3 regions of the Planifilum fimeticola genome follow, and region 2 is predicted to be linked to each of the others. Evidence: riboswitches for the same ligand, from Rfam matches in the RefSeq annotation. Region 2 holds a riboswitch; each other region holds the start of a gene.
The links. Region 2 has a riboswitch for S-adenosylmethionine ahead of metX (homoserine O-acetyltransferase MetX). Riboswitches for the same ligand answer to the same signal wherever they lie in the genome.
Positions count from the first base shown of each region.

Region 1: it holds a riboswitch for S-adenosylmethionine, as region 2 does, so the genes downstream of both, CLV97_RS17195 (methionine ABC transporter ATP-binding protein) here and metX (homoserine O-acetyltransferase MetX) in region 2, are expected to answer to the same signal.
Region 3: it holds a riboswitch for S-adenosylmethionine, as region 2 does, so the genes downstream of both, CLV97_RS12680 (nitrite/sulfite reductase) here and metX (homoserine O-acetyltransferase MetX) in region 2, are expected to answer to the same signal.

Region 1 is NZ_PVNE01000048.1:30-7,006, forward strand. Features, by position in the region: gene CLV97_RS17185 (ABC transporter ATP-binding protein) at 146-1,072, shown strand; gene CLV97_RS17190 (ABC transporter permease) at 1,069-1,839, shown strand; SAM riboswitch class I at 2,000-2,113, shown strand; gene CLV97_RS17195 (methionine ABC transporter ATP-binding protein) at 2,190-3,170, shown strand; gene CLV97_RS17200 (methionine ABC transporter permease) at 3,163-3,819, shown strand; gene CLV97_RS17205 (MetQ/NlpA family ABC transporter substrate-binding protein) at 3,881-4,675, shown strand; gene CLV97_RS17210 (APC family permease) at 4,820-6,433, opposite strand.
Region 2 is NZ_PVNE01000002.1:136,041-143,574, reverse strand. Features, by position in the region: gene CLV97_RS02105 (fumarate hydratase) at 1-630, shown strand, start outside; gene CLV97_RS02100 (DUF1002 domain-containing protein) at 917-1,816, shown strand; gene sdhB (succinate dehydrogenase iron-sulfur subunit) at 2,054-2,803, opposite strand; gene sdhA (succinate dehydrogenase flavoprotein subunit) at 2,800-4,560, opposite strand; gene CLV97_RS02085 (succinate dehydrogenase cytochrome b558 subunit) at 4,576-5,223, opposite strand; gene metX (homoserine O-acetyltransferase MetX) at 5,412-6,509, opposite strand; SAM riboswitch class I at 6,599-6,744, opposite strand; gene CLV97_RS02075 (ABC transporter ATP-binding protein) at 6,893-7,534, opposite strand, start outside.
Region 3 is NZ_PVNE01000021.1:49,815-57,348, reverse strand. Features, by position in the region: gene CLV97_RS12695 (SMI1/KNR4 family protein) at 1-1,795, opposite strand, end outside; gene CLV97_RS12690 (SMI1/KNR4 family protein) at 1,833-2,453, opposite strand; gene CLV97_RS12685 (hypothetical protein) at 2,509-3,345, opposite strand; SAM riboswitch class I at 3,682-3,804, shown strand; gene CLV97_RS12680 (nitrite/sulfite reductase) at 3,872-5,497, shown strand; gene CLV97_RS12675 (DUF3906 family protein) at 5,511-5,738, shown strand; gene CLV97_RS12670 (phosphoadenylyl-sulfate reductase) at 5,795-6,529, shown strand; gene sat (sulfate adenylyltransferase) at 6,529-7,534, shown strand, end outside.

The DNA of each region.
Region 1 (6,977 bases), on a different contig from region 2:
GGTTTGGGGAGCAGGGGCTCAATCACAGCCCATTGTTCGTCTGTCAGCTCATGTCTCGTACTCATACTTCCATTTTACATTGGCAGATCATGTTTTTGAAATAGCTTGTAGAGTCCGGGAAAAAAACGCATCCACGGAGGTCGTCATGACAGACAGCCCTGTATTGGAAATTCGCGATGTGAGCAAAGAGATCGGCCGCCGGCGGATCATCGATTCCGTTTCGCTGGAAGTATACCCGGGAGAGGTGATGGGGATCCTCGGGCCCAACGGCGCCGGCAAAACCACGCTGATCCGGATGATGACGGGCCTCATCACCCCCACCCGCGGGGAGATCCGCATTCGGGGAAAAAGCGTGCGATCCCAGTTTGAGCGGGCCATCCGACATGTGGGAGCCATTGTGGAAAATCCGGAGTTCTACCCGTTCCTGACGGGGTACAAGAATCTGCTCCACTTTGCCCGGATGGCGCCGGATGTGGGCGAAGATCGAATCCGGGAAGTCGTCTCCCTGGTGAAGCTGGAGGAAGCCATCCACGATCCGGTCAAGACCTATTCCCTGGGAATGCGCCAGCGCCTGGGGGTGGCCCAGGCGATCCTGCACCATCCCTCCCTGCTCATCCTGGACGAGCCCACCAACGGACTGGATCCCGCCGGTATCCGCGAACTGCGGGATTATCTGCGCCATTTGGCCAAGGCGGAACAAACGGCGGTGCTGGTGTCGAGCCATCTGCTGTGGGAGATGCAGCTGATGTGCGACCGGGTGGCCATCCTCCGGGACGGAAAACTGATCGAAGTCCGGAGGATGAGCGAAATCCTTCGGCGGGATTCCGAGGAACTCCGAACCCGTTTCGAGGTGGACCGGACGGATCCGGTCCCGTCGGTATTGCTCCAACTGGGGTTGGATCGCGAATGGAAAGAATGCCCCGGCGGATTTGAGATCCGATTGCGGCGGGAGGAAACCGCGGAACTGAACCGCCGGTTGATCGGAGCCGGGGTTCGGGTGTACGCCATCCACCGGATGGAACAGTCGCTGGAAGAACGCTTCCTGGAAATGACGGAAGGGGATAAGCCGTGATCTTAGGACCGCTGATCCGAAACGAACAGATGAAAATCATGGACCGGACGCGAACCCTGGTCATGTGGGGGCTGTTGATCCTGGCGGTCTGCCTTTTGGCGATCGGGCAGCGATTGATCCTCGTCTCCGGCGCCCCCGTGGACATGTGGGAATTCGCCGAAGGTTGCACCCATCTGCTGTTCATCGTCCAATTATTCACCCTGGTCGTCGCAGGGGATATCATCTCCAGCGAGTTTTCCTGGGGAACGGCGAAATTGTTGCTCATCCGCCCCGTGAGCCGGACCAAAATCCTGCTGTCCAAATTTGCGGCGGTACTCACCTTTCTTTTGGCCGGCATGGCTGTCCTGCTGCTGGCCTCCCTGCTGTTCGGAGCGGTCTTCTTTCGATGGACGGGATCCGGAGACGCCCTGGAATCGCTGAAATCCCTGGCTTCGACCTACGGACTGTACGGAGTGGAAGTGATGGTGACCGCCTCCCTCGCCTTCATGTTGTCCGCCGTGTCCCGCAGCAGCACCCTGTCCGTCGGGTTGTCCATCTTCCTCTTTTTTTCCGGTGCATTTCTATCGGAATTATTGAAAACGTGGGGCGTCAGCTGGGGAAAATACCTGCTGTTTGCCAATCTGGATCTGTCCCCCTATTTCCTCGGCCACTCCCCGCCCTTTCCGGGCATGTCGCTCGGTCACTCCCTGTCGGTGCTGGCAATCCATTTCGCGCTGTTTCACCTGATCACCTGGTGGGCCTTTGTCAAACGGGATGTCCTGATATGAAGGAGATCCGGGAAAAATTTTTTAAAACTTTCCCGGTCGAGTCTGTCACCCCATGCAATCGAAACAATTAATATATTTCGGAATAACGCGATGCTGTTGACATGCCGAAGGGCGTCGTAGTAGGATGTTTCTTGACAATTTCATAAGGCGATTACGCGCGCTCTTATCCAGAGAGGTGGAGGGACTGGCCCGATGAAACCCGGCAACCGTCCGCGGTCTGTGTGCGGAAATGGTGCCAATTCCTGCAGAGCCCAACGGTTCTGGCAGATGAGAGAGGCGATTTTAGATATAAGATCCCTTTCTGCTCTGGCAGGAAGGGATTTTTTCTTCAACGGGTGGTGAGAGGATCGATGATCACACTGGATCATGTGAGCAAAGTATTCCGCTCTCCGAAGGACGGAGACGTGGTTGCCCTCAAGGATATTCATCTGGAAATCAAGCGCGGGGAAATCTTCGGCATCGTCGGCCACAGCGGCGCCGGAAAGAGCACGCTGCTCCGCCTGCTCAACGGCTTGGAAAAGCCCACGTCGGGCCGGGTGACGGTGGACGGGATCACCATCTCCGAAAGCAGTGAGCGCGAGCTGAGGGAAGCGCGAAAGAAAATCGGCATGATCTTTCAGCACTTCCACCTGCTCTGGTCGCGCACCGTTTGGGAGAACGTAGCCTTCCCCCTGGAACTGGCCGGAAGGTCCAAAAAGGAGATCCGGGAAAAGGTGGACACGCTGCTGGAACGGGTGGGACTCACCCACCGGGCGAACGCTTATCCCGCCCAACTGTCCGGCGGACAGAAACAGCGGGTCGGCATCGCCCGGGCCCTGGCCAACGATCCGACCGTGCTGCTTTGCGATGAAGCGACGTCGGCCCTGGACCCCGAGACCACCTCTTCCATCCTGGAACTTCTCAAAGAGATCCACCGGGACACCGGGATCACCATGGTGGTCATCACCCACGAAATGAGCGTCGTCAAGCGGCTGTGCCAAAGCATGGCCGTGATGGAGGATGGCAAGATCGTGGAGCAGGGCGACGTGGAGGCCCTGTTCCGGGAGCCGAAGCACCCGGTGACCCGGCAATTTGTGGAATCCCTGATCACTGAAAAAGAGGAATCCGAACAGCACTCCGCCTTGATTCGGATTCCTTCCGACCGCCTGGATCGCCTCTGGGGCCTGCTGGCCGAACGGGTCAAGCGGGGCGTGACCGCCACCATCCTGCCCGATGCCGTCGAAAGCGACGAGCATGTTGCGCTGCGGATCAGCGGGCCGGAGGAGGCCGTTCGGGAAGTCGTGGAAGCCATCGAGCGGGGAGAAAACCGCGGGGTGATTTCGCATGTTTGATCAACTGGACACTCAATTGTTGTGGCAGGCAACCGGGGAAACCATATACATGGTGGCCATCTCCACCTTCTTCTCGGCCTTGATCGGCATCCCCCTGGGCGTGCTGCTGGTCATCACCGACAAGGGTCACCTTTGGGAGCATGTCACGCTCCAACGCATTCTGGGCGTGATCGTCAACCTGTTCCGGGCGGTTCCCTTCATCGTGCTGGTCCTCTTCCTCTTTCCCTTGTCCAAATTGCTCGTGGGAACCACCCTCGGTCCGACGGCGGCCACGATCCCCCTGATCGCGGGAGCCGCCCCCTTCTATGCGCGCATGGTGGAAACCGCCATCCGGGAAATCGACCGGGGCGTGATCGAAGCCGCCCTCGCCATGGGGGCCACCCGGATGCAGATCGTCCGGAAGGTGCTGCTGCCGGAGGCCAAGCCGGCGATCATCTCCGGCCTGACCGTCACCTGCGTCGCCCTGATCAGCTTCTCGGCGATGGCGGGAATCGTGGGCGGCGGCGGTCTGGGCGACGCCGCATACCGCTTCGGATTCCAGTCCTTCAACGACCAGATGCTGTACGCCTGCGGCCTGTTGCTCGTCCTCTTCGTGCAGCTGGTCCAGTGGGGCGGCGACCGGCTGGCGCGACGCGTCGACAAACGATAAACGGCAAACGATAAACCGAAATATCGCCATCAGACCCATTCGGAAAAGGAGGCATCCGATCATGAAAAAATGGTGGTTCGGACTGCTCTCGCTCGTTCTGCTGCTGGGAACAGCCGCATGCGGAGGAGGCAGCCAGGAAAAGACGACACTGCGCGTGGGGGCCACGCAGGTGCCCCATGCCGAGATCCTGAACCATATCAAGCCGACGCTGGAAAAAGAGGGAATCCAGCTGGAGGTGCGCGTCTTCCAGGATTACGTCCTGCCCAATAAAGCGGTGGAAGAAGGGGAACTGGACGCCAATTACTTCCAGCACATTCCCTGGATGGAATCCACCAACAAAGAGCAGGGATGGCATCTGGTCAAGGTGACGGGGGTTCACATCGAACCGATGGGGGCTTACTCCAAAAAATACAAATCCAAAGAGGAGATCCCCGACGGCGCGACCGTCGCCATCCCCAACGCCACCAGCGAAATGACCCGGGTCCTGCTGTTGCTGGATCAGCAAGGGCTGATTAAACTGGACAACCGCGACGGGGACAAAACCCTCCAAAACATTCAATCCAACCCGAAAAAGCTGAAATTCAAAGCGCTGGAACCGGCCATCCTGCCGAGGGTCCTGGATCAGGTGGATGTGGCGGTCATCAACACCAACTACGCCCTTCAGGCCAAGCTGAATCCGGTGAAGGATTCCCTGTTCATCGAGGACAAGAATTCCCCCTACGTGAACGTGTTGGCCGTCAAAAAAGGCAATGAAAAGGATCCGGCCATCCAAAAGCTGGCCGAAGTCCTCACCTCTCCGGAAGTGAAGAAGTTTATCGAGGAAAAATACAACGGCGCCGTCGTCCCGGCCTTTTGATGAAAAGCCCTGCGCTCCATGCGCAGGGCTTAGCTTTTGTCAAACCACAAATCCAAAGGAAGGTTTCTCCCCGACTCCACGCAGTGCCGTTCGAGGGAAAATCCCTTCCGTTCTTTTGTCGAGAACGGAACCCTAATCGAATCATCATTGACGAAACCCGATCACAACGACGCGATCCGCTCTTTCCGCACCTTCTCCTTCCCGGACGGAATCGAAGGGCCGGGCGCTTTTGATGCCCCAGAAATAGAAGACCAGAGCAAGCGCGGCAATCAGAACCATGTCGGCACCGTAGGGAATCAGGTTGAGCCCGCCGAATCGCTCGCTGCCCAGACAGGAAATCAGGACCATGAAGGCGAGGTATCCGATCAGCCACAATCCCGCCTTCAACCGGGGGATGAAATCGGCCCAGCCCTCTTTGGACTGATAATAGAGATAGATCGGCAAGCCCAACACCATGATCAGAACCACCTTGCCCGTCAGCGGCCAGGTCGCCCAATACAGGATCAACGATGCCAGGATGAACGCCACCGGCGCGATCGCGCCCATCCCCTTCACCCGGATCGGCCGGTTCGCGGTATCCCTTTGGCGCAGCACCATGACGGCAACAGGTCCCGTCGCGTAGGAGATCAGCGTGGCGACGGAAATCACTTCCGCCAGGGATCCCCATCCGCGGAATAAAAAGAGGAAGACGAAGGCAACCGCCAGGTTGAGACACAAGGCCGCCCGCGGCACCCCGTATATGGGGTGAATCACGCCGAACACCTTCGGCATGTGGCCGTTTTCCTTCATGCCGTAAACCATCCGCGCCGTGGTGGCGGTGTTGGTGACGCCCGCGCCGGACGGTGAAACGAAGGCGTCGGCAAAGAGGAGCAACGCCAGCCAATTGAGATTGAGGGCGATCGCCAAGTCGGCGAAGGGTGAATTGAAGTGGATGCCGCTCCACCCCTTGGCGGCCTGCTCCGGGGAAACGGCCCCGATGAAGGCGATTTGCAGCAGGACGTAGACCCCGCCGGCCATCAGGATCGACCCGACCACCGCGATCGGAATGGAGCGATTGGGGTTTTTCGCTTCTCCCGCCAGGTTGACCGGGCTTTGGAAGCCGTTGAAGGCGAACACCACGCCGGAGGTGGCCACCGCCGTCAGCACTCCGGACCATCCATACGGGGCAAAACCGCCATGGCTCGTAAAGTTTTCGGTATGAAAGCCGGCAGCGATCAACCCCAGCACCGTAAGAAGGGGGACGACCAGTTTGAACACGGTGATGGCGCTGTTCGCAGTCGCAAACAGGCGAACGGTCCAGAAATTCAAGAGGAAGTACACGATGATCAACGCCCCGGCCAGGATCAGTCCCGCCGAGGACAGCTCCTTCCCGTCATAAAGGCGCCCCGCCCAATCCCAGGGCCACGAGCTCATATATTGAACGGAAGCCACCGCTTCCACGGGGATGACCGATACAATCGCAATCCAGTTGGCCCATCCGGAGAGAAAACCGACGAAGGGGCCGTGTGAATGCTGAGCATAGCGCACCATTCCCCCCGTCTGGGGAAACATCGTTCCCAGCTCGGCATAGGTCAGCCCGATAAATACCGTGGCGATCATTCCCAAAATCCACGCGATAATGGCGGCCGGTCCGGCAACGGATGCCGCTTTCCAGGCACCGAACAGCCATCCGGAACCGATGATGGTCCCCAGCCCCGTCATCAACAGGGCAAAAGTTCCCAGTTCCTTCTTCACGTTCTTCTCTGACACCTTCTCCACTCCCCAACCCGCGAGGCAGCATGAGGGTTCGGGAAATGCCTCACGGCGTATATTGGGGGAATTATATCACAAACGGATTTGCCGATTCTATTATTTTACCTTTTGCAAAAAATTATCTCTATTAACCAAACTGATGACATCAAGGCCCCCTTTTCCCCTTTTACTGTTTATAAAATTGAAAACAAGAGATTTTCCCTTGCTTTGCAAACGATCGTTCGTCATATTTCAGATATACACATTACAAAATTCTTATAAAAAATCTTCTTGTCCAAATCAAGTTTATGCATATCTGATAAGGTACAAAGCCCCCGAATACCATTTGAGTCCTCTCCGAATCCCGCCTTCCCACTGCTCCTCAGATCGTCGCAGGGCGGAAAAGCGAATGGCGACCCGGGGCGGGTGGCGGTTGCAGCCCCGGAATCGATCCTCGAGGTGATCAAACAGAAAGGAGAGCTATTTTTTCACTTTTTCATGCCCGAAAACAGTCCCGTTTTGCGGCTCTTTTGGTTAAGCGGGGAGAATTTCGTGCATGTTATACTGAATG
Region 2 (7,534 bases):
CCGAAGGAAAAGGTGACCCCGGCCGCCGCCCCCATGATGAAAAAATCCCGGGAATGGCACCTCACACCTCCCATCACCGAAGAGCAGATCCGGCAGCTCCGCGTCGGCGACGTGGTCATTCTGAACGGACTGATCCACACCGGCCGCGACGCCCTCCACAAGTATCTGATCGACCACGAGGCTCCGGTGGATCTGTCGGGGGGCGTGATCTACCACTGCGGCCCGGTGATGCTGAAAAACGCGGAAGGCAAATGGGAAGTCAAGGCGGCCGGACCCACCACCAGCATCCGGGAGGAGCCCTATCAAGGGGATATCATCCGCAAATTCGGGATTCGGGCGGTGATCGGCAAGGGCGGCATGGGCGCCAAGACCCTGGCCGCCTTGAAGGAGCACGGCGCCGTTTACCTGAACGCCATCGGCGGTGCGGCCCAATACTACGCCGACTGCATCGAGGATGTGGAAGGGGTCCACTTCCTGGAGTTCGGCATTCCCGAAGCCATGTGGCACCTGCGTGTGAAAAACTTCGCGGCCATCGTCACGATGGACGCCCACGGAAACAGCCTCCACGAGGAAGTGGAAAAAAGTTCGCTGGAGAAGCTGGCAAAGTTCAAGGATCCGGTGTTCGCTTAAGAACCGGTTGGATGACCTCATCCGGAAAGCTTGCTGAAGAACGCCGCCGGATGGGGGCGCGGCATATGCCCCCTCCGGCTACGGCGTTTCATCTCTGTTGAGGACCGCCGCCTCCTTTTCCTCTCTGCGGCAAGGAATACGGCATGCAAATACCCAACAAAAATAAAAATACGGCGGATTTCCCTAAAACGCCGCCTGCAGAAAACTTTTTGCCGGAAAACCGTCGTTTTTTGAAACCTCATACCTCCAATCCTCGTCTATATTATTGAAAAGGGGGGTTTTCACAATGAACTGGAAACGTTTGCGAAAAGCGGGAGTTGGAGCGCTTGTTGTCGCACTGATATTCTCCCTTCTTCCTGCCATGGCATTCGCCGATGCCGTCGTCGGCGAGACGGTCGTCACCCTCGGCGCCGATTTGACTCCCCAGCAACGGGACGCGATTCTGAAGGAAATGAATGTGGACCAAAACGTCCAAATCATCGAAGTCACCAACGAAGAGGAACACCGCTATCTGGGGAAATATGTGAGCAAAGCCACCATCGGCACCCGTGCCCTCTCATCGTCCAAAATCACCCTGGCCGAAAAGGGTGCCGGGATCACGGTAAAAACCAATAACATCACACACATCACCGAAACGATGTACGCCAACGCCCTGATCACCGCCGGGGTGAAGGATGCGGAGGTGTACGTCACCGCCCCGACGAAGGTGTCGGGAACCGCGGGACTGACGGGGATTTTGAAGGCCTTTGAGGAGGCCGCCGATACCAAGATCAGCGATGAACAAAAAGAAGTGGCCAACGAAGAAATGGTCCGGACCTCTCAGCTGGGGGAGAAAATCGGAGATCCGGACAAGGCGGCCCAGTTCATGATGGATCTCAAACAGAAGGTGGCGGAAGAAAAACCCGATACGCCGGCGGAGTTCCGCGATCTCATCATCAACGTTTCCAATGAATACAACATCAATCTGAGCGAGAAGGACATCGATCAGCTCACCCAATTGCTTCAACGGCTGTCGGAGCTGAATATTGACTGGGGTGCCCTGAGCGATCAGGTCAAAAAGCTTCGGGACAACCTGGATGAAATCCTCAACTCCGAACAGACGAAAGGTTTCCTGGAAACTCTGCTGGACTGGCTCGCCAGCCTGCTGGATGCCCTGAAGGAAATCTTCTCCTCGGACAGCGCCTGATGTCCTGAAATCGGCCAAAGGGGAGGCGGGAAAAAACCCGCCTCCCCTTGCTGTTGGCACAATTTCAGGAGGGAGCGATTTTTCGCCGATCTCCTGTTGCATGGAGCCGAGACGAAAAATCACCTCCCATTAACAGACCTGAAGTCCGTAAGCATCGTGAGAATGGCGGGAAAAAAACCGCCTCCCTTTGGCTGCGTTGGAATAAAAAACCCCCCATTCGGGGGGGAGTGAAACAGATCAGTTGGAAAGCCATTTGCGGAAGAGAAATCTGGTGGCCTCCCGGTTCATCGCGGCGATCGATGTGGTCAGCGGAATTCCCTTCGGACAGGACTGCACGCAGTTCTGCGAGTTCCCGCATTCCTGCAATCCACCCTCGCCCAGGAGGGCTTCCAGCCGCTCGTCCTTGTTCATGGCCCCGGTCGGGTGAGAGTTGAACAGCCGGACTTGGCTGATCACGAAGGGCCCCATGAAATTGGAACGGGAATTCACATTGGGGCACGCTTCCAGGCAGACACCGCAGGTCATGCACTTGGACAACTCGTAGCGCATCTGGCGCTCCGTCTCCGGCATGCGCGGCCCCGGCCCCAGATCATAGGTGCCGTCGATGGGAATCCAGGCTTTGACCCGCTTCAGCGCATCAAACATCCGGCTGCGGTCCACGATCAGATCCCGGACAACGGGGAAGGTCCGCATCGGTTCCAGCCGGATGGGCTGTTCCAGGTGATCGATCAAGGCGGTGCACGCCTGACGCGGTTTCCCGTTGATCACCATCGAGCAGGCGCCGCACACCTCTTCCAGGCAGTTGGATTCCCAGACCACCGGAGTGGTTTTTTCCCCTTTGGCGTTGACCGGATTCCGTTGAATCTCCATCAGCGCCGAAATGATGTTCATGTTCTTCCGGTACGGCAGCTTGAACTCCTCCGTGTACGGCTGTTCATTCGGCCCAGCCTGGCGGGTGATGATGAGATGCACCGTCTGTTCGCTCATTGTTTCGCCGCCTCCTCTTTCGCCACGTCGTACCGGCGCGGGCGCGGTTTGATCAGGGAAACGTCCACAGGCTCATAGTCAAACTCCGGACCGTCGGGGGTGTATGTCGCCTTGGTGGTCTTCAGCCATTCTTCGTCGTTCCGCTCCGGATATTCCGGTTTGTAATGGGCACCGCGGCTTTCATTTCGATGATAAGCCCCCAGGGTGATCACCCGGGCCAGCTGCAACATGTTCCACAGCTGACGGGTAAACGAGGCGGCCTGGTTGCTCCACCGGCTGGTGTCGATCATGCTGATCCGCTTGTACCGCTCCATCAATTCCTGAATCTTCTCGTCCGTCTTCAACAGCCGGTCGTTGTAACGGACCACCGTCACATTGTCGGTCATCCATTCGCCCAGTTCCTTGTGCAGCTGATAGGCGTTTTCATTACCGTCCATCTTGAGGATTTGTTCGTATTTTTCCTCTTCCTTTTTGCGGTATTGCTCAAACAGGGTGGACGGCAGATCCTCCGCCGACTTTTCCAGCCCGCGGACGTACTTGATCGCATTGGGACCGGCCACCATCCCCCCGAAGATGCAGGAGAGGAGGGAGTTGGCCCCGAGGCGGTTGGCTCCGTGGTACTGATAATCGCATTCTCCCGCGGCGAACAGGCCGGGAATGTTGGTCATGTGGTTGTAGTCCACCCAAAGACCGCCCATCGAGTAATGGACCGCCGGGAAGATCTTCATCGGAACCTTCCGCGGATCTTCGCCCATGAACTTCTCGTAGATCTCGATGATCCCGCCCAGCTTGATGTCCAACTCCTTGGGATCCTTGTGGGAGAGGTCCAAATAGACCATGTTCTCCCCGTTGATCCCCAGCTTCATGTCGACGCACACCTTGAAGATGGCCCGGGTGGCGATATCCCTCGGAACCAGGTTCCCGTAGGCGGGATACCATTCCTCCAGGAAATACCAGGGTTTGCCGTCCTTGTAGGTCCAGACCCGGCCCCCTTCCCCGCGGGCCGACTCCGACATCAGCCGGAGCTTGTCATCCCCAGGAATGGCCGTCGGGTGAACCTGAATAAACTCCCCGTTGGCGTAAATCGCTCCCTGCTGATAAACGGCACTGGCCGCGGTTCCGGTGTTGATCATCGAGTTGGTCGATTTGCCGAAGATGATCCCCGGTCCGCCGGTGGCCAGAATCACCGCATCCGCCGGGAAGGCGCGGATTTCCCCGCCCCGCAGATCCTGGGCGACGATCCCCCGGCAGCGGCCTTCATCGTCCAAAACGGCGGACAAAAACTCCCAATGCTCAAACTTGGTGACGCGTCCGGCCACTTCATAGCGCCGCACCTGTTCATCCAGCGCGTACAGCAGCTGCTGACCCGTCGTCGCGCCGGCATAGGCGGTCCGATGGTGCTTGGTGCCGCCGAACCGGCGGAAGTCAATAAGCCCTTCCGGCGTCCGGTTGAAGGGAACTCCCATCCGGTCCATCAGATAGATGATGCCCGGCGCCGCTTCACACATCGCCTTGACGGGCGGTTGGTTGGCCAGGAAGTCCCCTCCGTAAACGGTGTCGTCAAAGTGTTCCCAGGGCGAGTCTCCCTCCCCCTTGGTGTTGACCGCACCGTTGATTCCGCCCTGCGCACAGACGGAATGGGAACGCTTTACGGGAACGATGGAGAACAGTTGAACGTCGGCGCCCGCTTCCGCCAGTTTGATGGTGGACATCAGACCGGCCAAGCCTCCGCCGACGACGATGACCTTCTCGTTCATTGGCAGTGCCCCCTTTTAAAACTGTGCCGACTGGGCCATGAATTCTGGGTCAACAAAGGCAAACAGGGCCCGAATGCCGATGTACGACACGACGACGAACACGACGGCCCACACCCAGGTGGAAACGGCTTGGGCGCGGGGTCCCACGGTGATCCCCCAGCTGACCAGGAAGGACCACATGCCGTTGCTGAAGTGGAAAACCGCGGCGACGACTCCGATCACATACAGAGCGAAGGTGAAATTGTTGGACAAAATCTCGTTCATCCGCATGCCCACTTCGTTCGCGGCCAAGTCGTTCAAAGCGACGTAAATCCGGGTCTCCCAGACGTGCCAACCGACGAAGATGAAGGTGATCACTCCGGTCACCCGTTGCAGCATGAACATCAGGTTCCGGAAGTAACCGTAGTTGGTCACATTGTTCTTCGCCTGGAAGGCGACATACAGCCCGTACACCCCGTGATACAAAAGGGGAAGGAAAATGAAGAAGATCTCCAAAAAGAGCAGGAAGGGAATGTCCCACAGCCATTCCACCTGCTCGCGGAAAGCGTCAGCTCCCCGGGTGGCATAATAGTTCGTCAATAGATGCTCGAGCAAAAAAAATCCCACCGGTATGACACCCAACAGCGAGTGCAGCCGACGGTTGAAGAAACTGGAGTGATTCATTGCCAGGCCCCCCATAAACCTGAGTGCTTCTCCTATGTTACCCTACTTTCCAAAAAAGCTGCACAGACGGCAGCACATTCATAAAAATCATCGTCAAAATGAAAACCGCTTTTTGGAAAGGGGTTTCACAGAGTGAATAAATACATTCCTATTGTACTCCCACTGCGTGGGAGCGTCAAGGAGACCCCTCAGCCCCCTTCTCCCAGGAAACGCCGAATCGGCGGGCCCACCTGGTCAAATTCGACCAAAAAGGCGTCATGACCGTAATGGGAATGAATTTCTTCCAGCAAAGACCGCTTCCCCAGCCGTTGAAGCAGGAAGTGAATCTTTCGCTGCTCCCGGATCGGAAACAGAATGTCTTCCCGGATGCCGATCACCAACACATCGGACTGGATCCGGGACAGCGCCCGCTCCACCCCTCCTCGTCCCCGCCCGATGTCGTGCAGATCCATCGCCTTGAGGAGATACAAATAGCTGTTCGCGTCGAAGCGGCGGACCAGCTTCTCCCCGTGATATCGCAGGTAGCTTTCCACCTGAAACATCGAATCCATCCGGGTAATGGGGCCGTCGTCCTGGATCCGACGGCTGAACCGCTCCTCAAAAAGGGTTTCGGTCCGGTAGGTGACCATCCCCATCATCCGGGCAATGGCCAAACCCTTTCGGGGCCCGGGCCCGGGATAATAATTTCCGCCCTTCCATTCGGGATCCGCCAAGATCGCCTGGCGACCGATGTCGTTGAAGGCGATCCCCATCGGAGAGAAGGCGGCGGAAGTGGCGATCGGGATCATCCGCTCCACCGTTTCAGGGTACATGATGCCCCATTCCAGCACCTGCATCCCGCCCATCGAACCGCCGATCACCGCCGCAATTTTGGAGATGCCCATTTTCTCCAGGCAGCGCCGCTGGGCGCGGACCATATCCCGAATCGTCACCACGGGAAAAGAAGACCCGTAGGGACGCCCCGTCTCCGGATCGATCGACGAAGGACCGGTGCTTCCGGCGCATCCGCCCAGAACATTGGTCGTGATCACAAAATAGCGGTTGGTATCGATATACCCGCCCGGTCCGATCAGCCCGTACCACCATCCGGGGTGATCCTCATCCCCCACCGTGTGGGCATCGCCTGTAAGCGCATGACAAACAAGGATCACGTTGTCCCGGGATTCGTTTAAGGTCCCGGCGGTCTCCACGGCGATTTCCACCTGCTTAAGGCGCCGGCCGCACTCCAAATCCATCGGACCGATCGAAACCGTCAGCTTTTGCGGGCAGTTGACGGTTGTCGCCACATCCATCCTCCCCCTTCCGGAAAAGCAAGCGCCCTCTTCGATCAGAAGAGGGCGCGGGACCGCTAATGGGTAGAATTCCGTTCCGCCTCTTCTCATCTCTCAGGACCCGAGGGTCCTGCAGGAATTGGCACCTTTCCCCTCGTCCGGATCAAGCTCAATCCGGCCGTTCCCTGGACGGGAGCGGGGTGGTTGCCGGGCTTCATAGGGCCAGTCCCTCCGCCACTCTGGATAAGAAGACGCCTATTGAATTTTCTGTTATCATACGACAATTTAAAGGGGTGTGTCAAGGCCGTGCCATCGGGTCCGAAAGGGGCGGCCAAAGGCCCTCCCCTTTTCCGTCCCGTGGCAGAGCATCTTGCGCAGAAGAGCATTCGCGGGGAAACTCACTTCGCCGAGATGTTCACCCGAAGATTTCGATCCACGCGTGGCGCCTGGGGATGCTCCAGCCAGCAATATACCCCGTGGCTGGGAGAGACATCGGTCTTCTCCGGCATCGTGCTGTGGCAGATGTTCATCGTATGAGGGCAACGGTCGGCGAAGGGGCATCCCTGCGGCGGCTTGAACAGGTCCGGCGGGGAACCCGGGATCGACTGCAATTCCCCGTCCCGTTTCATATCCAGCCGGGGCATGGAGTTGAGCAGTCCCCAGGTGTAGGGATGGCGGGGACGGTAGAAAATCTCCTCCACCGTTCCGTACTCCACCACTTTCCCGCCGTACATGACGGCCACCTTGTGAGCGGTTTCGGCCACCACTCCCAGATCGTGGGTGATCAGGATGATCGCCGTTCCCGTTTTTTCCTGCAGCTCCTTCATCAGTTCCATGATCTGCGCCTGGATGGTCACGTCCAGGGCGGTGGTGGGTTCGTCGGCGATGAGGATTTTCGGATTGCACGCCATGGCCATGGCGATCATCGCCCGCTGCCGCATCCCGCCGCTGAACTCGTGGGGATACTGATCCACCCGCTTTTCAGGAGTGGGAATTCCCACCAGGCGAAGCATTTCGATCGCCCGCTCCCGGGCCGCCTG
Region 3 (7,534 bases), on a different contig from region 2:
TCCGCGTCTCTTCCCCGGAGAAATCATGGCACAAATACCGGTTTCCGTAGCACTTGGCAAAGGGAATGTAAGGCGTCTCCCGGAACAGCTTGTCACGGAGCGTACGGATGTCCTTTTCCGGGTCATCGGAATCAATCTCCAGAAAGTGCTCCGCGCACTCTTGGCCGTTTTCATACACAAACCACACGTAGTTTAAGCTTCTCAGCAAATCGTCCAGCACCGCCTTTTTCCAGGCGAGCGGAAACCGGACGTTCCACATCCGCTCCAGGTTGGTGAGCACTTCAAAACGTGTTCTCTTGGCGTCTTCATCATCCGCCGGGGTTTTGAGCCACTGCCATGTCCACGGCTGAAGACCGGCCAGAAATTCCTCGAGCGAGCCGGCCAGAATTTCCGCGTCCTCCCGATCCAGAATCAGATATCCCCATGGATACCAAGAAACGGCGGGAATTTCCCGATTCATTCGGTAATCCAGACAAAGAAGCCCTCCGTCGCATGTGGCAAACGGGAACACATTGTCGGGAAGCCGGTGCTTCCATCGCCGAAACGTTTCCATGGCATTCAAAGAACCCGAATCATCGGGCCGAAACAAGGATCCGAATCGTTTCATCCGCTGACCGGAAACTTCAAAGGCCTCGGGGACGGGACCGCCCCCACCCATCCGCAGCATGAGGTCTCTCAGCAAATCCGGAAGCCGGACGCCCCACTTTTCCTCCAAGTCCTCCACCTGTTCCAAAGAAACGGGCGGATGGATGCTTTCCCAACAGATCTCCTTTTCACCGAGCAACCTGTCCGTCACGGACTTGACGGAACCGGCCGGAAAGGTGATCATCCGCTCTTTCACCTGCAGGTCTTTCCATTCCCGAATCCGATCCAGGGCTTCCCGGATCGATTCCCCGATTTCCTCCAGACTACCGCTGCAGCGGGAAAACAAAGGCTCGCGGTACTCCCCCCTCACGGAAACACGCAAGTTGGTTGTCTGAGGATAAACAAGCGGGCTGACTTCCAGCACCAGCCGGCCTCCCTCATATTCCACTTTGAGCCGGGTTTCTTTCACCTGCTCCGGCTGATCCTCCAGGGGAAGTGCCGGATCGATGCGGAAACTTCGATCCAGTACCCGTTCGTTTCCGAAATGGAAGGCATCAAACCAATCCCTTCGGGACGGGCCGAAATCGAGATACCGGAAGAACCGTCCCGGATGCTCGATCACCTCTTGTATCGTTCTTTCCTTGACATCCACCAGGACCATTCGCTGTTGCACGCCCGAGAGGTCCAGACACAAGTATCTGTGATCCGGGCATTCGGCCACCGGACACATGGAGGTTCCGGCAAACCAGGTTCGATATACGCTCAGCATGCTGTCCGGCAGATCTTCCGGCACGACCGGCAGAAGCCGGTTGAATGCTTCCATTCCGCCCTCATGGATGAAATAACGGAACAAGGCTCCCGCGCCGTGGTGGTGCAACACGGTTTTTTTGAGCATCAAGGGAAGAGAACATTCCGCCTCCGATTCCAGCCGCCGAAGCGCTGCCAGGATCTCTTCCATCCCGTACCGCTTCTCTTCCGGGGAATCCTCCCAAACCGGAATTCCTTCCCGCTCCGAGTCGAGCGACGCCAGGAATTCCTCAACCCCGTCGGCGATGGAAATCGTCTCCGATTCCTCGGGATCAAACATCACGATGCGAGGCTCCGTTCCTTTCCTGTAATCCAGACACAAAAAATCATCCCAATACAATCTGGCCACAGGAAAAACCCGCTCCCGCAACCGGCCTTTCAGTTTCTTGTAAATCCGCAGCACATAATCCGGGGCCTCCGGATGAAAGGACAACAGCTTCTCAACTTTCCCTCTCTCTCTCATCCATCGGAAAAGCCGAAGGAATCGGTCCCCCTCCGTCACAATGTTGAATGACCTCCTTCAGCCGGTCCGGAAGCCGCACACCCCATTCCGTTTCCACCTTCTCCACCATTTCGGAAGTGGCGTTTCGCGGCTGAAAAGCTTCCCACGCAATCTCGATGTTCCCCAGCAGCCGGTCCGCCTTGGAAGCGGATGAATCAGGGGCGGGAAATACTTGAGAATAGACACGGATCTCTTCCGGACGTTCCATCCATCCGTGAATCAGCCGCACCGCTTCATCGATTTTCCGTCTCAGCTCCTCAAACGTGGCCACAAACCACATGCGGAGCGGTTCCCGGTACCGGCCGAGAATCATGACGCGCAGCCGGTAATCTCCCTCGTATTGGGGAACATGTCCCACGTCCAGCACATATTTTCCATGCTGATATTGGACGATCAGCATGTCTTCGCTCAGCCTGAGCTCCTGATCCGCAAAGGAAAGATCCGGATCGAGAAACAAACTGCCCAGGACCACCTTCCCTTGCCCGAAGTCGAAATGATGAAGCAAGCGGTTCACTCCTTCAATCTGATTGACGACAGACCGGTCCACGCGGGTGCCCAATCCTGTCTGCCTTTTTGAAATCACTCGCCGTCCGCGGAATCAAAAGAAGGGCAATTTACACCCGATATTGGCTGATGCGGCTCTTTTCGGGGTGGGATGGGTCGGAAGACAGGACCCACAGATGGCGGTCTCCGGTCATTTTGACTTTCAGAAAATATTCCGACGGCTCCGGCTCCAGAACAAACCGGGTCGCGTGATTTCGCACGCCGACAATCCGGGTTTCACTCGCGAAGATCAAACCGCCGTCATGGTAAACCGCGCTGTGCCAATTTCCTTCCGGCTTCCCGACCTCCGTGATCAGACGGCCCGTCAGGTCAAAAACCCTGATGTTCTCACCGGAGGGCGTTTCCAGCACCAGCATTCCGTCTTCGAAGTGGATCAACCGGTGCTGACGGATCAGGGACGCGGTATTTCCGAACATCCCGGCTTTTTCGGTGCAAAACCGGACGTGGCCTTCGGAAAGATCCACTCGATATGGGTTTCCGGAATAATCCAGCAACAACAGTTCCTTTTCCTGCCATCTGTGAACCGGTGAGAAGACCGTTTGCCGCATTGCTCCTTCCAGCGGAATGACGGCGGACTTCATTTCCGCGAGATCCACCGGGACCAGACAGCCGTTCTCGGCGCAATAAAGCACCATCCGCTTTTTATCCCCGTCGGAATAGGCATGGTAGATCATCACGCCATCAAAAAGGTTCAGCTCATCGACGGGTTCCAGCTGTAGGTTCAGAATCTTGATCCCGGAGTAGTGATGGTTCACGACAATCCGGTCCCCGCACACTTCCATGAAATACATGTCGTTGTTCCATTCTTCAAAACGGCTGACCAAGCGGTGCACAGCATCCTCCGTCCTTTCCTTCGATTTTTTCTTGATTCCCTGCGTTTCCTGCAATCTCCTCTTTGCATGCGGGTTTTTCTTTTGATTTTGCTGACAACATCCGCACCCTGTCGTCGCGACGCGTACGGGTCTTTTTCTTGTCCTGACGGGTTTCATGAGCGCCGGTTCATCCATCGTTCACCGCGCGTTGGACCACTTCGTTCCTGTATTCGCCCGCCTCCGCGGGTTGTTTCTGGAAACCGTCCAGGGTTTAGGGGATGGTTTTTGCGATTTTTCTGTTGACATGTTCAGGGACTCAAGATATCCTGTGAATAAAACATAGTTAATAAACCTACTTTATTGGGTTTAATAGATGATTAAGTAGGTCAGTTTTAATATATTCCAATCGATACCTCATCCAGAGAGGCGGAGGGACCGGCCCGATGAAGCCTCGGCAACCCGTCCCGCCTTCCGTTTCGAGGGCGGGACACGGTGCCAATTCCGGTGGGGCACCATGGTCCCTGAAGATGAGGAGGGAAAACCATTCCTTTTCCTCTTCTCAGGGAGAGGGATTTTTTATTTAAAAAAGGGGGAGTGAGCCATGGCCGAGCGACGGAAGTGGAAATGGGAGGAGAATGCGGCGGAACTGAATGAGGTGGAACGGCTGAAGCTGAAAAAGGACGGTCTGGATGTCATTCAGGACATTTACCGATGGGCGAAGTCGGGATACGAATCGATTCCCGAGGAGGATTTCACCCGTCTGAAATGGGCGGGCATCTATCAGCAGCGCCCCAAGGACGGCCATTTCATGATGCGGGTCCGCATCCCGTCCGGCGTGTTGGATACCCGGCAGGTGCGTGTGCTGGCGGAGCTGGCCCGGGAGTACGGCCGGGGGCTGATCGACGTCACGACCCGCCAGTCGGTTCAGTACCACTGGTTGCGCATCGAGCAGATTCCGGACATTTTCCGCCGTCTGGAGGAAGTGGGACTCCATCCTTACGAGGCCTGCGGGGACTGCCCCCGAAACATCGTGGGCAATCCCCTGGCCGGGATCGATCCCCATGAGCTGATCGACACCCGTCCCATCGTCGAGGAATTGGAGCGCACCTTTCTTCTCAACCGGGAGTTTTCCAATTTGCCCCGGAAATACAAAATTTCCGTCTCGTCCAATGTCTACAACGCGGCGAACGCCCAGATCCACGATCTCGCCTTCACGCCGGCGGTCAAGGAGATCGGCGGGAAGGAGGCGGTCGGTTTCCACGTATGGGTGGGCGGCGGCCTCTCCTCCCGTCCGCACATGGCGAAGCAACTGGACCTGTTTGTCCTTCCGGAACAGGTGGTGGAGGTGGCCGTGGGCGTGACCCGGGTGTTCCGGGATTACGGTTATCGAAAAAAGCGGCACCGGGCCCGGCTCAAATTCCTCGTGGCGGACTGGGGTGCGGAAAAATTCCTGGAGGTGCTCGAGACGTACATCGGTCCGTATCCGTCCCGGGGGAAGGACCGGCTGGTCGGCTGGAATGCGGGATATTTCACCGGAGTCCATCCCCAGAAACAGAAAGGTTACTTCTACGTGGGACTCAATGTGCCGATGGGCCGGACGTCCGCGGAGGAGTTTTTCCAACTGGCCGATCTGGTGGATGAATACGGTTCCGGTTCGGTGCGGACCGTCAACACCCAGAACCTGATCATCCCCGACGTGCCGGAGGAGAGGCTGGATGATCTGCTGGCGGAATCCCTTCTCCAGCGGCTTACGCCCTATCCCAAGCCCTTTGTCGGCCATGCGGTTTCCTGCACGGGAATCCAGTTCTGCAATCTGGCCCTGACGGAAACAAAGGGGCTGATGCGCCGGGTGGTTGAATATCTGGACGAACAGGTGGAGCTGGATACGCCGATCCGCTTGCACATCAACGGGTGCCCCAATTCCTGCGGACAGCAGCAGATTGCCGACATCGGCCTCATGGGAGGAAAGATGAAGACGGTCGACGGGATGATTGAGGCGTACACCGTTTCCGTCGGCGGCCATCTGGGGGAAGGGGCGACCTTCAACACCCCTCTTAAGGGAAGGGTGCCGGCGGACCGGGTGGCACCGGTGTTGAAGGAGCTGATTCTCTTTTACAAGGAGCACCGCGAGCCGGAAGAGCCCTTTTGGCGCTTTGTGAGGCGGGTGGGAATCGACGCCCTCCAGAGGCGCTTTGATGAAATCCTGTCCCGGGCATCGGCGTCTTGAAGGGGTGGCGCCGATGAACCGGGAAGCGCTTTTTCTCTATAAAGTGTCCGCGGAAATTCAGGGAAAAGGAACCGTTCATGTCATCCTCCTCGCCGCCAGCGATGAAGGGGCCTTTGCGGCGGCGGAGAAGGAGCTGGACCGTCACTTAATCGCCGCGCCGCCGGTGGTTGAAATGGTCATCGTGGAGAAGCGGTCCGCCGGAAAAGGAAGGGGGTTTGTGGTGGAAGCCTCCGATTGGTGATCGAGAGAACCAAAGGGGAGGGATACGAATATGGAATGAATGGGAGGGATCAAAGAATGAGCGAATCAGACGGACAAATCAAGGCGGGCCGGGAAGAGATTCAAAGGGCGGCGAAGGATTTGAGGGATGCCCATCCCTCGGAGATCATCGCCTGGGGAGTCAAAAAATTCGGTTCCCGGAAGATCGCCCTGGCGTGCAGTTTCGGGGCGGAGGATGTGGCGCTCGTGGATATGCTGCAGAGAATCGATCCGGAGGTGGATATTTTCTACCTGGATACGGACCTCCATTTTCCGGAGACGTATCAGACCCGGGACCGGCTGACCCGGCGGTACGGAAAGAAGTTTATCCGCGTTTCGCCGGATTTGACGCTGGAGCAGCAGGCGAAAAAGTGGGGGGATCGGCTGTGGGAGCGGGATCCCAACCTCTGCTGCCGGCTGCGCAAAGTGGAACCCCTCAAAAAGGTGTTGTCCGGCTACTCCGCCTGGATCACCGGCATCCGCCGGGAACAATCCCCTACCCGTGCCGGTGCGGAAGTGGTGGAGTGGGATGAATCCTTCGGCCTGGTCAAATTGAATCCCCTGGCCCATTGGACCCATGATCAGGTATGGTCCTATATTCGGGAGCGGAATGTTCCCTACAATCCTCTTCATGATCGCCAGTATCCCAGCATCGGGTGCGAGCCTTGCACCATTCCGGTCAAACCCGGCCAGGATTTTCGGGCAGGCCGCTGGGCCGGTTTCGATAAAACCGAGTGCGGATTGCACCCGAACCGGAAAGGAGATTCGCAATGATGGAAACCATCTCCCCTCACGGCGGCACATTGATCAACCGGATGGCCGCCGAAGAGGAGAGGGAGGATTGGCTGAAACGGGCGAAGGAACTCCCCGGCTGGAAGGTTTCACCGGTCACCCTTTCCGATTTGGAATGTATCGCCACCGGGGTTTTTTCTCCCCTCAACGGATTTTTGAAGGAGGAGGATTATCTCTCGGTCCGGGACCGGATGCGCCTGGCGGACGGAACGGTCTGGCCGCTTCCGATCACCCTTCCGGTTCCGGAAGACCGCGCTTCGGAGATCCGGGAGGGAAAACCGGTGGCGCTCCGGGGGGAGGACGGAAGGATCTATGCGGTCCTGGAGGTGGAGAGCCTTTACCGGATCGACCCGAGGAAAGAGGCGCGGGAGGTGTTCCGCACCGAAGATGAGAATCATCCCGGCGTGAATCGCCTGTACCGCTCTTCCCCCCTCCGGGCCGGGGGGCCGATTCGCGTGCTGAACCGGCCGGATCACGGCGTCTTCAGCCGATTCATCCTGGATCCGGCGGACACCCGGCGGCGGTTTCGGGAACGGGGCTGGCGCCGGATCGTCGGTTTTCAGACCCGGAACCCGATCCATCGGGCTCACGAATACATCCAAAAGGCGGCCTTGGAGACGGTGGACGGACTTTTCCTCAATCCCTTGATCGGTGAGACCAAGTCGGACGACATCCCTGCGGACCTTCGGATGAAAAGCTACCAGGTGATTCTGGATCACTACTACCAGCGCGATCGCGTGTTGTTTGCCGCCTTTCCGGCGGCGATGCGCTATGCGGGGCCCCGGGAGGCCGTGTTCCACGCTCTGGCCCGCAAAAATTACGGTTGCACCCATTTTATCGTCGGGCGCGATCATGCCGGCGTGGGGGACTATTACGGCACCTACGACGCCCAACGGATCTTCGACGAATTCCGATCGGAGGAGCTGGGGATCATCCCCCTCTTCTTCGAGCACAGCTTCTATTGCCAGCGCTGCGACGGGATGGCCT